One region of the Bariatricus sp. HCP28S3_A7 genome, then DNA from elsewhere that is predicted to be linked to it. Evidence: a T-box and tRNA genes for the amino acid it is inferred to sense, from the RefSeq annotation. Region 1 holds a T-box; the other holds one or more tRNA genes.
The links. A T-box is a leader RNA that pairs with one kind of tRNA and senses whether it is charged. The one in region 1 lies ahead of proS (proline--tRNA ligase), so its partner is inferred to be a tRNA-Pro.
Positions count from the first base shown of each region.

Region 2: it has a tRNA-Pro gene. The T-box ahead of proS (proline--tRNA ligase) is inferred to sense a tRNA for this amino acid. The anticodon was not compared.

Region 1 is NZ_JBQHSG010000006.1:121,089-127,455, reverse strand. It holds gene ACTNA4_RS06395 (RluA family pseudouridine synthase) at 1-538, opposite strand, end outside; gene ACTNA4_RS06390 (calcium/sodium antiporter) at 874-1,833, shown strand; T-box leader at 1,916-2,125, shown strand; gene proS (proline--tRNA ligase) at 2,218-3,657, shown strand; gene ACTNA4_RS06380 (CCA tRNA nucleotidyltransferase) at 3,691-5,022, shown strand; gene ACTNA4_RS06375 (CotS family spore coat protein) at 5,057-6,049, shown strand; gene ACTNA4_RS06370 (phospho-sugar mutase) at 6,140-6,367, shown strand, end outside.
Region 2 is NZ_JBQHSG010000004.1:60,752-67,118, reverse strand. It holds gene ACTNA4_RS04035 (MerR family transcriptional regulator) at 53-880, opposite strand; gene ACTNA4_RS04030 (MATE family efflux transporter) at 1,003-2,322, shown strand; tRNA gene ACTNA4_RS04025 (tRNA-Gln) at 2,456-2,526, shown strand; tRNA gene ACTNA4_RS04020 (tRNA-Pro) at 2,581-2,654, shown strand; partial or broken gene ACTNA4_RS04015 (trans-sulfuration enzyme family protein) at 3,022-3,805, shown strand; gene ACTNA4_RS04010 (AzlC family ABC transporter permease) at 3,916-4,596, shown strand; gene ACTNA4_RS04005 (branched-chain amino acid transporter permease) at 4,593-4,913, shown strand; partial or broken gene ACTNA4_RS04000 (tRNA threonylcarbamoyladenosine dehydratase) at 4,986-5,252, shown strand; gene ACTNA4_RS03995 (TetR/AcrR family transcriptional regulator) at 5,336-5,968, shown strand; gene ACTNA4_RS03990 (ATP-binding cassette domain-containing protein) at 5,955-6,367, shown strand, end outside.

The DNA.
Region 1 (6,367 bases):
CCCAAAGAGGAGCACCTGCGTGTGCCATTTGTACGCGGATCTGATGATGCCGTCCTGTTTTCAGGTGCACAGTTACCGTGGTCAGTGTATCGCCATTCCCCATGTGCTGCGTATCAATGACTTCATAAGAGAGCTCTGCGCGCTTTGCCTGAGGTGTATCTTTGGAGCAGACGCGGGAAGTATTGGTCTTTCCATCCTTTACAAGATAATCGACCAGTGTTCCGACGGAATTTGGCAATGTGCCACAGCATACAGCGTGGTAGTCCTTACAGAATCCGCTCCCCGTTAGTTGTCGGCTCAGTTCAGCAGCTGATTTAGGGTTTTTAGCAAAAACCATGAGACCGGATACGGGCTGGTCCAGTCTGTGGATCACGGCCAGATAAGGCGCCCTGGAGCCGGACGATGTGGATGCAAGATGATTTTTCAGAATGCTTTCCATATCAGCCTGTCCGAGTTTGCGGGTCTGTACCGGAATCCCTACAGGTTTGTCACAGACAATGATGTCTTTATCTTCATATAATATATTGAGATGTTCCATAATTTTCCTCCGAAGAATTTTTTTGCTTGACTTTTGAAAAAAAGGAAGTTACACTTATCTCCAGTAAAAGGGAGTAGCTTCCATTGATTCGTTTTGTCAGGAAATTCATTGCCGAATTCAGTGTGATACGAAATCGTCATCACGATTATTTAAACATAATCCGGTTCGTATTGTCAATTAGCGAGACTTTTATTGCAATTTTATGCCACAGGTGCAGGGGTTTGCAATAAAAAGTCTTTTTTATTTGCCTAAAATACATTGCTGTATTCAGAAAACGACTCAAAACACAAAACTCAGCACCGCCAAAATATATGATAAAAATGGGAGGAAAAAGTATGGTCTATGTTTTATTGATTCTGGGATTTGTCTTGTTGATTAAAGGAGCAGATTTTTTTGTGGAAGGAAGTTCCAGCGTGGCGAAAATTCTGAAAGTGCCTGCGATTATCATCGGACTTACTGTTGTGGCATTTGGAACCAGTATGCCGGAGGCGTCTGTGAGTATAACTGCAGCGTTGAAAGGACAAAATTCACTTGCTGTAAGTAATGTCTTAGGGTCCAATATGTTTAATCTTCTGATTGTACTTGGCTGTAGTGCGTTGATGAAGCCGCTTCGGGCTACAGATAGTGTGCTTAAGAAAGAATTTCCGTTCTCTATCCTTATAACTGCAGTGATGCTTTTGATGACAACAAGGTTCGCTTTCAGTCAAATCCTTGCAGGCGAAGGTGAATTTGTGCTCGGAAGAGTGAGTGGTGTGATCCTTCTTATCATGTTTGTACTGTTCCTGGTTCTCCAGGTCAAGGAGGCATTGAGAGCACGGAATGCGATGCCGGTTGAGGATTATGCAGTCATGACTCCGGCAAAAAGTGCACTTTTTATTATCGGTGGAATTGCCGGAATCGTTCTGGGAGGAGATCTGGTTGTAGATTCGGCTACGGAGATTGCAGTACGGTTTGGACTGAGCCAGACCTTTATTGGTCTGACGATCGTTGCGATGGGGACTTCCCTGCCGGAACTTGTGACATCCATGGTTGCGGCAAAAAAAGGAGAAAATGATCTCGCTCTGGGAAATGTAGTCGGTTCGAACATATTTAATATACTTCTGATTCTTGGAGCAAGTTCTGCAATCTGCCCCATCACGGTAGATATCAATGCAATATATGATATGTTCATACTGATCGTATTTAGTGTATTTGCGCTGATCTGTGCGAAAAGCCGTAAAGAATTGTCAAAGAAAGAGGGTGTGCTCTTTTTAATGCTGTATGCAGTATATTTTGCTTATATTTATGTGAGATAACTGTGGGAAAATCTGCAAAGACGGGTTGACAAATATAGAAATCTCAATTAAAATTCTGAGTATCTGAAAAGAAGCGATAGACACGTGGACTGTGAAGAGGATTAGTATATATTGGAAGTGGCACAGAGAGGTTTCCGTCTGCTGCAAGGAAACTACATGGAAGATATAGAACCTGCCTTGGAGTTCCTGTATGAAAATACAGCGCACCCGGCGTTAACGGGAAATGAAGTGAACTGTTTTACCATGTAAGACGGTTAATCAGGGTGGTACCGCCGGTTTTCCGGTCCCTTTTGTCAGGGGCGGGAGAACCGGCGTTTTTATCTTGAATGCCAGTTATACTGCACCCCTGAAACAGATCAAAAAATAGAAGAGGAGAGGTTTGACATGGCAAAAGAAAAGAAATTTGTAGAATCAATTACTTCGCGGGATGTAGATTTCGCACAGTGGTATACGGATGTGGTTCGTGAAGCGAAACTTTGTGATTATTCCAGCGTGAAAGGATGTTTGAATTATTTGCCGAACGGATATGCGATTTGGGAAAAGATTCAGGCTGACCTGGATAAGAGATTTAAAGAAACAGGTGTAGAGAATGTTTATCTTCCTGTATTGATTCCGGAGAATCTGTTGCAGAAAGAGAGTGACCATATCGAAGGATTTGCACCGGAAGTAGCATGGGTAACAAAGGGAGGAATGGAACGCCTTCAGGAGAAAATGTGTATTCGCCCGACTTCTGAGACCTTGTTCTGCGATCTGTGGTCAAGAACCGTGCAGTCCTATCGTGATCTGCCGAAGGTATGGAATCAGTGGTGCTCTGTACTTCGATGGGAGAAGACAACCAGACCGTTCCTTCGCTCCAGAGAGTTCTTATGGCAGGAAGGCCATACGATTCATGCGACTTATGAGGAGGCTGAGGAAAGAACACTTACTATGCTCAGAGTATATCAGGAGTTTATCCGGGATTCTCTGGCGATTCCGTTTGTATCAGGTCCTAAGACAGAGAGCGAGAAATTCGCAGGTGCTCAGGACACCTATACGGTAGAAGCTTTGATGCATGACGGAAAGGCACTTCAGTCTGCAACCAGCCATTTCTTCGGAAGCGGCTTCCCGGATGCATTTGACATCAAGTATCTGGATAAGAATAATGAACTTCACAGTGTATATGAGACTTCATGGGGACTTTCCACACGTATTATCGGTGCGATCATCATGGTACACGGTGATGACAGCGGACTCGTACTGCCTCCGAGAATTGCTCCGGTTCAGACGAGAGTGATTCCGATCGCACAGCATAAGGAAGGTGTACTCGAAAAAGCGAATGAACTGGTTGATACATTAGCGAAAGCCGGCTACAGTGTGAAGATCGATGATTCCGAGAAGAGCCCGGGATGGAAATTCAGTGAGCAGGAAATGCTTGGAATTCCGACCCGTATTGAAATCGGACCGAAAGACATCGATCAGGGACAGGTTGTCGTTGTACGCCGCGATACACGTGAGAAGATTATTGTTCCGATCGATGAAATTGCAACCAGACTCGGAGAAATTCTGGAAACGATCCAGAAAGACATGTATGACCGGGCAAAAGCATTCCTTGACAGCCATATTGATACAGCGGTGACCATGGATGAAATGAAAGAGAAATTCAATGAAAACCGTGGATTCATCAAAGCAATGTGGTGCGGAAGCGAAGAGTGCGAGGGCGAGATCAAATACGAGACCGGCGGCGCATCTTCAAGATGCATCTGCAAAGAAGATCCGATCAGTGACACATGTATTTATTGCGGTAAACCTGCGAAACATATGGTTTATTTCGGCAAGGCATATTAAGATAGTATAAAGAACAGGTGAATGTAAAGAAATATGAAGATTCAATTACCTGACAAGGTGCATCATATTATTACAACTTTACAGGATCACGGGTACGAGGCATATGCCGTAGGAGGCTGTGTCAGGGACAGTATCCTCGGACGGGATCCGCAGGACTGGGATATAACAACATCAGCAACGCCTTTGGAAACAAAGGCGTTGTTTGAACGTACCTTTGATACCGGAATTGAACATGGGACGATCACGGTACTTCTGGAGAAAGAAGGCTTTGAAGTGACGACTTATCGGATAGACGGTAAATATGAAGACAGCAGACATCCCAAAGAAGTTCAGTTTACACGCAGTCTGGAAGAAGATCTGAAACGGCGGGATTTTACGATCAATGCCATGGCATATAATGAGGAGGCCGGGCTGGTAGATATTTTTGACGGTCTGCAGGATCTGGATCAGAAAGTGATCCGATGTGTGGGGAATGCAGGGGAACGTTTCTCGGAAGACGCGCTTCGGATTCTCCGCGCAGTGAGGTTTTCCGCTCAGCTTGGATTTGACATTGAAGAGAAGACCCGGGAGGCAATCAGCGATCTGGCATCGAATTTAAGAAATATCAGTGCCGAGCGCATACAGGTGGAACTCGTCAAATTGCTGGTATCTCCGCACCCGGAGCGCATCCGGCTGGCATATGAACTTGGTATCACATCCGTGATTCTCCCGGAATTCGACGTTATGATGGTAACAGAGCAGGAGAATCTTCATCACTGCTATCATGTCGGCGAGCATACGATCCATACGATGATGAACATTGCGCCTGAGAAGGTACTGCGGCTTACCATGCTTTTTCATGACATGGGAAAACCGGTGACGAAATCGATCGATGAGAAAGGGGTCGCACATTTCAGGGGACATGTATGTGTCAGTGAAGAGATCGCAAGAAGGATTCTGCAGCGCCTCAAGTTTGATAATGATACTATAAGAAAGGTAAGCAAGCTGGTGCGTTTTCATGATTACAGAATGCCGGCTGCTTCGAAATATGTGCGGCGTGCAATGAACAGGATCGGAGAGGACTTATTCCCGTATTATCTGTTGGTGCAGCGTGCCGATATTGCCGGACAAAGTGAGTATCAGAAGACGAAGAAGATAGAAAATCTTGAGCAGATAGAAAAATTATATAAAGAAATTCTGGAATTGAAACAGTGTGTATCGCTGAAGGGCCTTGCCGTGACGGGACGTGATCTGATCGAGGCGGGAATGGAACCGGGGCCCCAGATCGGCGAGATGTTGGAAACGCTTTTAAAAGAAGTGATTGATGATCCTGAAAAGAATGAGAAGAAAGTTCTTCTAAAAATGGTATCTCGGGGCATACACTAGAAAGACATGAAAACGAAACGTGCAGGGGGATGCCATGAAAGATTATGGGATTAGTGTCTTAGAACAATACCAGATGGAAGTAAACAGCACCCACAGAATCAGGGGTGCTGTTTTGTGCGATACGGATCGCGGGCTGTTTCTTTTAAAAGAAGTATATATTGCACCGAAAAGGCTGCCCGTGCTCATCGAACTGTACAAAACGCTGAATGAAAGCGGAATCTGTATGGTGGATATGCCACTGGCAAACAAAGAGGGAGCGTATATTACGACGGCTGATGACGGAACCGGGTATATGGTAAGACGATGGTTCCAGGGGAGAGAATGCGATGTACGCCGGGAAGCGGAGCTGCTGGAGGGAACGAAATACCTGGCAAAGCTGCACAAACTGATGCGGATACCCGGTGAGGACACAACGGGAGCCGAAATCAGTTTTCCGCTGGAAGAGGAATTCAGGCGGCATAACCGGGAACTGCGGAAGGTGCGTACGTTCATTTGCCAAAGAAGTGTCAAAGGAGCATTTGAGACGGAATTCCTGAAAGGCTGTGACCGGATGTACGAATGGGCAGAAGGGGCGAACGAGCATCTGAAAGAGACCGGATACCGACGGTTATGGCAGGAGGCACAGGAGAAAGGGACCTGGGTTCACGGAGACTACAATTATCATAATCTGCTATTTTGCAAAGAGGGATTGGCAGTTACCGGATTTGACCGTGCGCACAGAGAACTCCAGTTGGATGATTTTTATTATTTCCTGAGAAAAACAATGGAGAAATACAGGTATGATGAGCGTCTCGGTTATAAAATGCTGCGAATGTACGATGCGGAAATAACACTCGGGAAAAAAGAAAGGGATTATCTTGCAGTGAGGCTCGCTTACCCGGAGAAGTTCTGGAAAATTGTGAATTTGTATTACCACTCGAATAAAGCATGGATTCCGGAGAAAAATGTTGAAAAACTGAGGACGGCAATTCGCCAGAATGAGGAAAAGAAGCGCTTTTTATCGAATATATTTGCTTTTCATTTATAGCCAAGTAGTGTATAATAGGGATAAAGCGAGTACCAGAATGTGCCCTTGAGGGAGAAATGTACTCAGAACAAATGGAGGTACAAAAAAGAGATGGAAGAATATGTAAAGAGATACGAAGAATGGTGTACTAACCCGTATTTTGACGCGGACACACAGGCAGAACTGAAAGCAATTGCTGATAATGATGGGGAAATCAAGGAGCGCTTTTACAAAGATCTGGAGTTTGGTACAGCAGGACTCCGTGGTGTGATCGGAGCCGGAACGAACCGCATGAATATTTACACTGTTAGAAAGGCAACACAGGGACTTGCGAACTAT
Region 2 (6,367 bases), on a different contig from region 1:
TTGATTCACAGATACGTGAAGGTAGAGAGTAATTTGCGCTTTTGACATTTGGTTACAATTTGCTGCAGGCACGCTCTGTATTTTTGGAGGCTTCTGCTTTTATCTGTAATTCCGTAATGTGTTCCCCGTAATTCGCGGACTGGTGAATGTCAATCCATAAAAACTCAAGAAGATCACCGGATAAAATCAGATGGTGTTTATCAGCATATTCTTGTATCATAGGAAAATAAGACTTGTGTTGGTGAGAATTGCCCTGATAACAGACGGAGAGATAGTCCCCTTCGTCCAGTTCATCCGTTCCGTTCGGATCAATAATGAATACCCCGGCATAGTTTCCGAAACGATTTTGGGTTGCATCTTCAAGAGGAAGAAATGAGCCGATTCGATTATTGCCAATAATGTACAGGTGATTTTTATCCTTATTCATCAGTTGCTTGATGAGCATATCCATTTCTTCGTCCGTATGGTAAAGGTGGTTGAGAATATGGCATTTACGCTTGGGAAAATGTTTAAGTATTACGGTGTCAAGTGGCTGGCGGGTAGCTTTTTCCAAGGTGGATAACCGTTCGGAAACATTTTCTTTCAGTTTTTCCAGAGCCTTCATATGTTCTTCTATGAGCCCTAATTCTTCCTCCAGGAGCGTTCGGGTGGACTCTATACTCCGGTTCTGCATATAATTCCGGATCTTTTCCATCGGAAAGTCTAAACGGCGCAGATCGCGTATGACGTTCAGTTTCCAAAGATCATCAAGACCGTAGATCCGGTATCCATTTGCCCCTCTTCTGGGAGATAAAATTCCAAGTTTTTCATAATAACGCAGAGAATCTGTACCAATCTGATAAATCTTTGAAATTTCACCGATCGTATAGTATTGTTTCATAAGTGACTCCTTTTATTGAGAACAGAAAAAAATTAAAACATTTTGCAAAAACGGGTTGACCTTAGTATTATACCAAGGTTTAATCTGAAAAGGAAGCGTATGAAAGTAGAGGTTTTTGTTTTATGCAATTGGAAGGCAAGTCGCTAAAGACAGATTTTTTGAAATTTATCATTCCGTCGATTATCGCACAGTGTGTATTCTCTTTATATACGATGGTGGACGGAATCTTTGTTGCACGAGGAGTTTCGGAAGTGGCGCTTACGGCAGTCAATATATCCATGCCATTTTCGGTAGGATTATTTTCAATTTCGTTGTTATTTGCTGTAGGAAATTCTACAATCGTTGCAATATCTTTGGGAAAGGGGGAAAAAGAGAGGGCGAATCAGGTGTTTACCCAGAACATAGTGGTTCTCTGTGTGCTGGCGGTAATTGTAACAGCGCTGGTTCTGATTTTTCTGGAACCATTTGCAAGATTCCTGGGGGCAACGGATACGATTCTTCCCTATGCGAAGGAATATATTGGTACAATCGCGCCATTTGCGATTGCGTACATGCTTTCGTATTCTTTTGAAACTCTGATCAAGACAGATGGGTATCCGAAGCTGGCTACGATTTATGTTACCAGCGGTGCAGTTCTAAACTGCATTCTGGATTATCTTATGGTAATACGATGGAACCAGGGCGTACGGGGAGCAGCTTGGGCAACAGGCCTTTCTCAGGCTGCTGTCATTGTACTGTATCTAAAGCATTTCCTCGGGCCCAAAGGAACGATCCGCTTTGCCGGATTCCGGTTCAGCTTTGCGGTTATATGGCGTCAGATACAGAATGGGTTCGCGTCCGGCATTACGGAGTTTTCGGGTGGAATGATCATCTTCTTCTTTAACCAGGCCATACTGGCATTTATCGGAGAAGAAGCCTTGGTAAGTTATACGATCATTTCCTACGTGAATACGATTGTGGTGATGTCAATGACCGGAATCGCTCAGGGAACACAGCCGCTGATCAGCTATTATTATGGTAAAGGGGAGCGGAAAAAGTATCAGAAGCTTCTGAAATACGGGATTGTGGCGGCTATGGTATTTTCGGGTGTATCAACGGCAGGCTGCTATCTGGGAGCAGAAGGAATTGTAAAAGTATTCCTGGAAAACGACAATCCGCAGCTCATAGCGTATACTGTGCGAGTGTTTCGCGTTTTTATCCTGTCCTTTCTGCTGGCGGGATATAATGTAGTGATTGGCGGGTATTTTACATCGATCGAAAAGGCAGGATTTGCAGCGGCAATATCATTGACGAGGAGCCTGGTTGCGTTGGTGGGAAGTCTGGTGATTCTGACGGCTGTGTTCGGCGGAGAAGGAATCTGGTGGTCACCGCTTTTGGCAGAAACAGTTTGCCTGATTCTGGCCCTTGGAATGCTGAACTGGTACAGAAAAAAGCAGATGTGAAATGTCTGAAAAAAGAAAGAAAAAACACAAGAAAACTTTCTTTAAAAAAAATAAAAAAAGGGGTTGCATTTCATGGAAGTTCTGGTATAATAACATTGTTCGCTGATGAGAGCGGCTAACAAACACCAGATAATGCGGATTGGTGTAATGGCAGCACAGCAGACTCTGACTCTGTTAGTAGAGGTTCGAGTCCTCTATCCGTAGCTCCTTAATTGAATAAGGGAAAAGGATATTCTGAAAAGAATATCCGAAACACATCGGAGTGTGGCTCAGCTTGGTAGAGCGCTACGTTCGGGACGTAGAGGTCGCAAGTTCAAATCTTGTCACTCCGATTTTTTAAACCACAAAACTTGAAGACGCAGGTTTTGTGGTTTTTTAGATAGTAGGGACGTTTCTTTTGCCACGACCAGCGCCCATTGGCATGATTTTATATCGAAGTTCCACTCCATGAGAGAATGATCTCATGAAAAAAGAAAATGAATAAAGGTGGGGTTCACCACTTACCACAAAGCAGCAGCATGAGGAAGAGAGTTTCTTCATGCTGCTGCTTTGCTATAGTTTATTCCTATATATCGTAATAATATATCTGGATTAGGCAGTGACATTTATATATGGTAAACTTATATTCATTGGAATGGTAAAAAAATGATAAGACCTTACAGAAAATATGAAAAAATGACTTTTAGGAGAGAGGAAAGTATGGACAGAGGGATCAATACAAGATGTCTTCATTTAAAAGAAACAGAAGGGAAATCAGAAAACTATGGTGCGATAAGTTATCCAATATATCAGACATCAACTTACGCACACCCGGGTGTTGGGAAAAGTACGGGATGCGATTACACTATTGATGGAGCTGTTTGAGCCCGGTGATCATTTGGTTGTCGAATCAGATCTGTATGGTGGGAGCATTCGACTGTTTGATAATGTCTCTAAAAAGAATCATTATGAATTTACATTTCTGGATTGTTCTAATGAAGATGTAGAGGGGGCCATTCGGGAAAACACGAAGGCCATATATATAGAAACGCCTACGAATCCGATGATGAATGTTTCAGATATATCTTACATTGCCGGAATAGCGAAGAAACATCATTTATTGTTGATTGTGGATAACACATTCTTGTCACCATATTTTCAAAACCCATTGGAACTTGGAGCTGATATTGTAATACACAGCGGGACAAAGTTTCTGGGAGGACATAATGATACACTTGCAGGATTTGTTGTAACGAACAACGAAGAAATACAGGAGAGACTTCGTTTTATTATAAAGACTACAGGGGCAGGGCTTTCGCCTTTTGATAGCTGGTTGCTTCTGAGAGGAATTAAAACACTTGGAATACGTATGGAGAAATCACAGGAAAATGCAATTCAAATAGCTGTTTGGCTGAAGAAACAAAGTTGTGTGAAAAACGTGTATTATCCCGGTCTGCCGGAACATCCCGGCTATGAGATTATGAAGAAGCAGGCAAGAGGATTTCAGAGGATAAATGTTGCAGCTCCAAGAAAAATAATCACGGAATGCCTTGAACGGATTCGGGGAATATTGTGAAGATAAGTAACATTAAAAGAGAGAGGGAAAGTGTTAAATTGAGAAAAGAAATCCTGAAAAATGCATTTATAAAGTCCATACCAATCATGTTCAGTTATCTGTTTGTCAGTATGGCGTATGGAATCATGATGGAAGAGGCAGGATTTAAATGGTATTACGCATTGTTCATCAGTATGACGGTGTATACAGGGGCGTTTCAGTTCCTTCCGATTACTTTTTTGAGCAGTGGCGCTTCTATTCTTACCATCGCATTGATGGCTTTTTTGATGAATAGCCGGCAAGTATTCTATAGTCTGACATTTGTGGATGAATTCAGAGAAATGGGGAAGAAAATGTTGTATATGATCCACACCATGACAGACGAGACTTATGCGGTTAACCTGACTCTTGACTCAAAAGGGAAAGAAAAAGAAGATACCATGTTCCTGATTGCATTGCTCTCCCGATGTTACTGGATGATTGGCGCTGTTACGGGGGGAATCCTGGGGCAGGTGATTCCGTTTGATCTGAAAGGGATTGATTTTTGCATGACGGCCTTATTTATTATCATCTTTATAGACCAGTGGGAGAAGGCGGATAACCATCTGCCTGCTCTGGCGGGTCTGGCAGTGGCATTGATTTGTCTGATTACAATCGGAGAGAGAAATTTTATACTTTCCTCATTACTTATTATATCGGGCATGCTACTGGTTGTACGTAAACGGAGGAGTGGAGAGTGAATAAAAATGAGATTATTCTTGCAATTCTGGTATCTGCCGTTATAACATTCTCACTTCGCGCTCTGCCGTTCGTGGCTTTCCGCGATGGAAGAAAGATGCCGGAAGAACTGGTCTATCTTGGAAAAATCCTGCCTTCTGCAATTATGGCGGTATTGATTGTGTATTGTCTGAAAAGTGCAGTAACAGACTGGAGAGGGACCGGAGTACCGGAACTGATTGCGGCAGTGGTGACGGTGATTAGCTACAAGTGGAAACATAATACGTTATTTTCAATCGTATCAGGGACGGTATGTAACATGTTGTTGTGTTCGATGTAGAGAATCGTAGGAGGATTAAAATGCTGCATATTTGTCGCAAATCTGTAAAATTATATTTGAGGGGACAAGCCAATGATAAATCAATTTTCAAGGACACAGTTACTGTTGGGAGAAGAAGCAATGAAACGACTTGCGGGGGCGAAAGTGGCAGTATTCGGAATCGGAGGTGTGGGAGGATATGTGTGCGAAGCGCTGGTAAGGAGTGGCGTGGGAGCTTTTGACCTGATCGATGATGATAAAATCTGTCTGACGAACCTGAATCGTCAGAACATCGCCACAAGAAAAACAGTAGGAAAATATAAAGCAGATGTAATGAAAGACCGGATTCTGGAAATAAATTGGGCCTTCTCAAAATCGGTCAATCGTATATAATAGTAATTAACCGGACCGGTCAATAATCGGAGAAGCCAAGGAGGAACGCCATGAACGAGAAATTCTTTTCCCTTCCGATAGAAAAGCAGGAAGCGATCATCAACGCCGGCTATCGGGTGTTTTCGGAAAATTCTTATAAGAAAAGTCCAATGAGCGAGATTGCGGATGCAGCCGGAATCAGCAAGTCTTTATTATTCTATTATTTTCATAATAAAAAAGAGCTGTATTTGTTCCTGTGGGAGAATTGTGCGCAGCTCACGATTGAAGAACTGACGAAAAGTGGATGTTATGAGCAGAAGGATCTGTTTGAAGCTATGTACAAAGGAACGCAGGCGAAAGTACGTATCATGCGGAGGTATCCGGAAATTGGGAAATTTACGCTCAAGGTGTATTACGAGAAGGACCCGGAGGTCAGGGCGGATATCCAGAAAAGCATCGCAAAATATGCCGATTTTAAACAGAATGTCAAACAACTGAACTTTGACTCCAGTCAGTTTGTCCCCGGCATAGACATCGAAATGATGTATAACGATATGTACTGGGCTTCGGAAGGATATATCTGGGAAAAGATTCAGGATGAGAAGTACGATGTGGACATGATGGAGCGGGATTTCCTGAAAATGGTGGATTTCTGGAAATCTATTTATTTACGAAAAGAGGGGGAACACGATGAAGGCAATTGAAACAACGGATCTGACCAAATATTATGGTAAAGCAAGAGGGATTATTAAGTTGAATCTGTCGGTAGAAGAAGGAGAGTTTTTCGGATTTATCGGACCGAACGGGGCGGGGAAGTCTACCACGATCCGAACGCTTCTGGGACTGATCCATCCGACTTCGGGGCAGGCTAAAATACTGGGAATGGATATAGGGAAGGATAGAAATCAGATTCTGTCTGAAGTGGGATACTTGCCTTCGGAAGCAGTATTTTATCAGGGGATGAAGGTCAAAGATATTTTGAAGTTGTCTGCGGATCTGAGGAAGACAGACTGTGCGAAAGCATCGGCAGAATTATGTGACCGGCTGCAGCTTGATACGAGCCGGAAAGTGGAAGAGCTGTCTTTCGGGAACAGGAAAAAAGT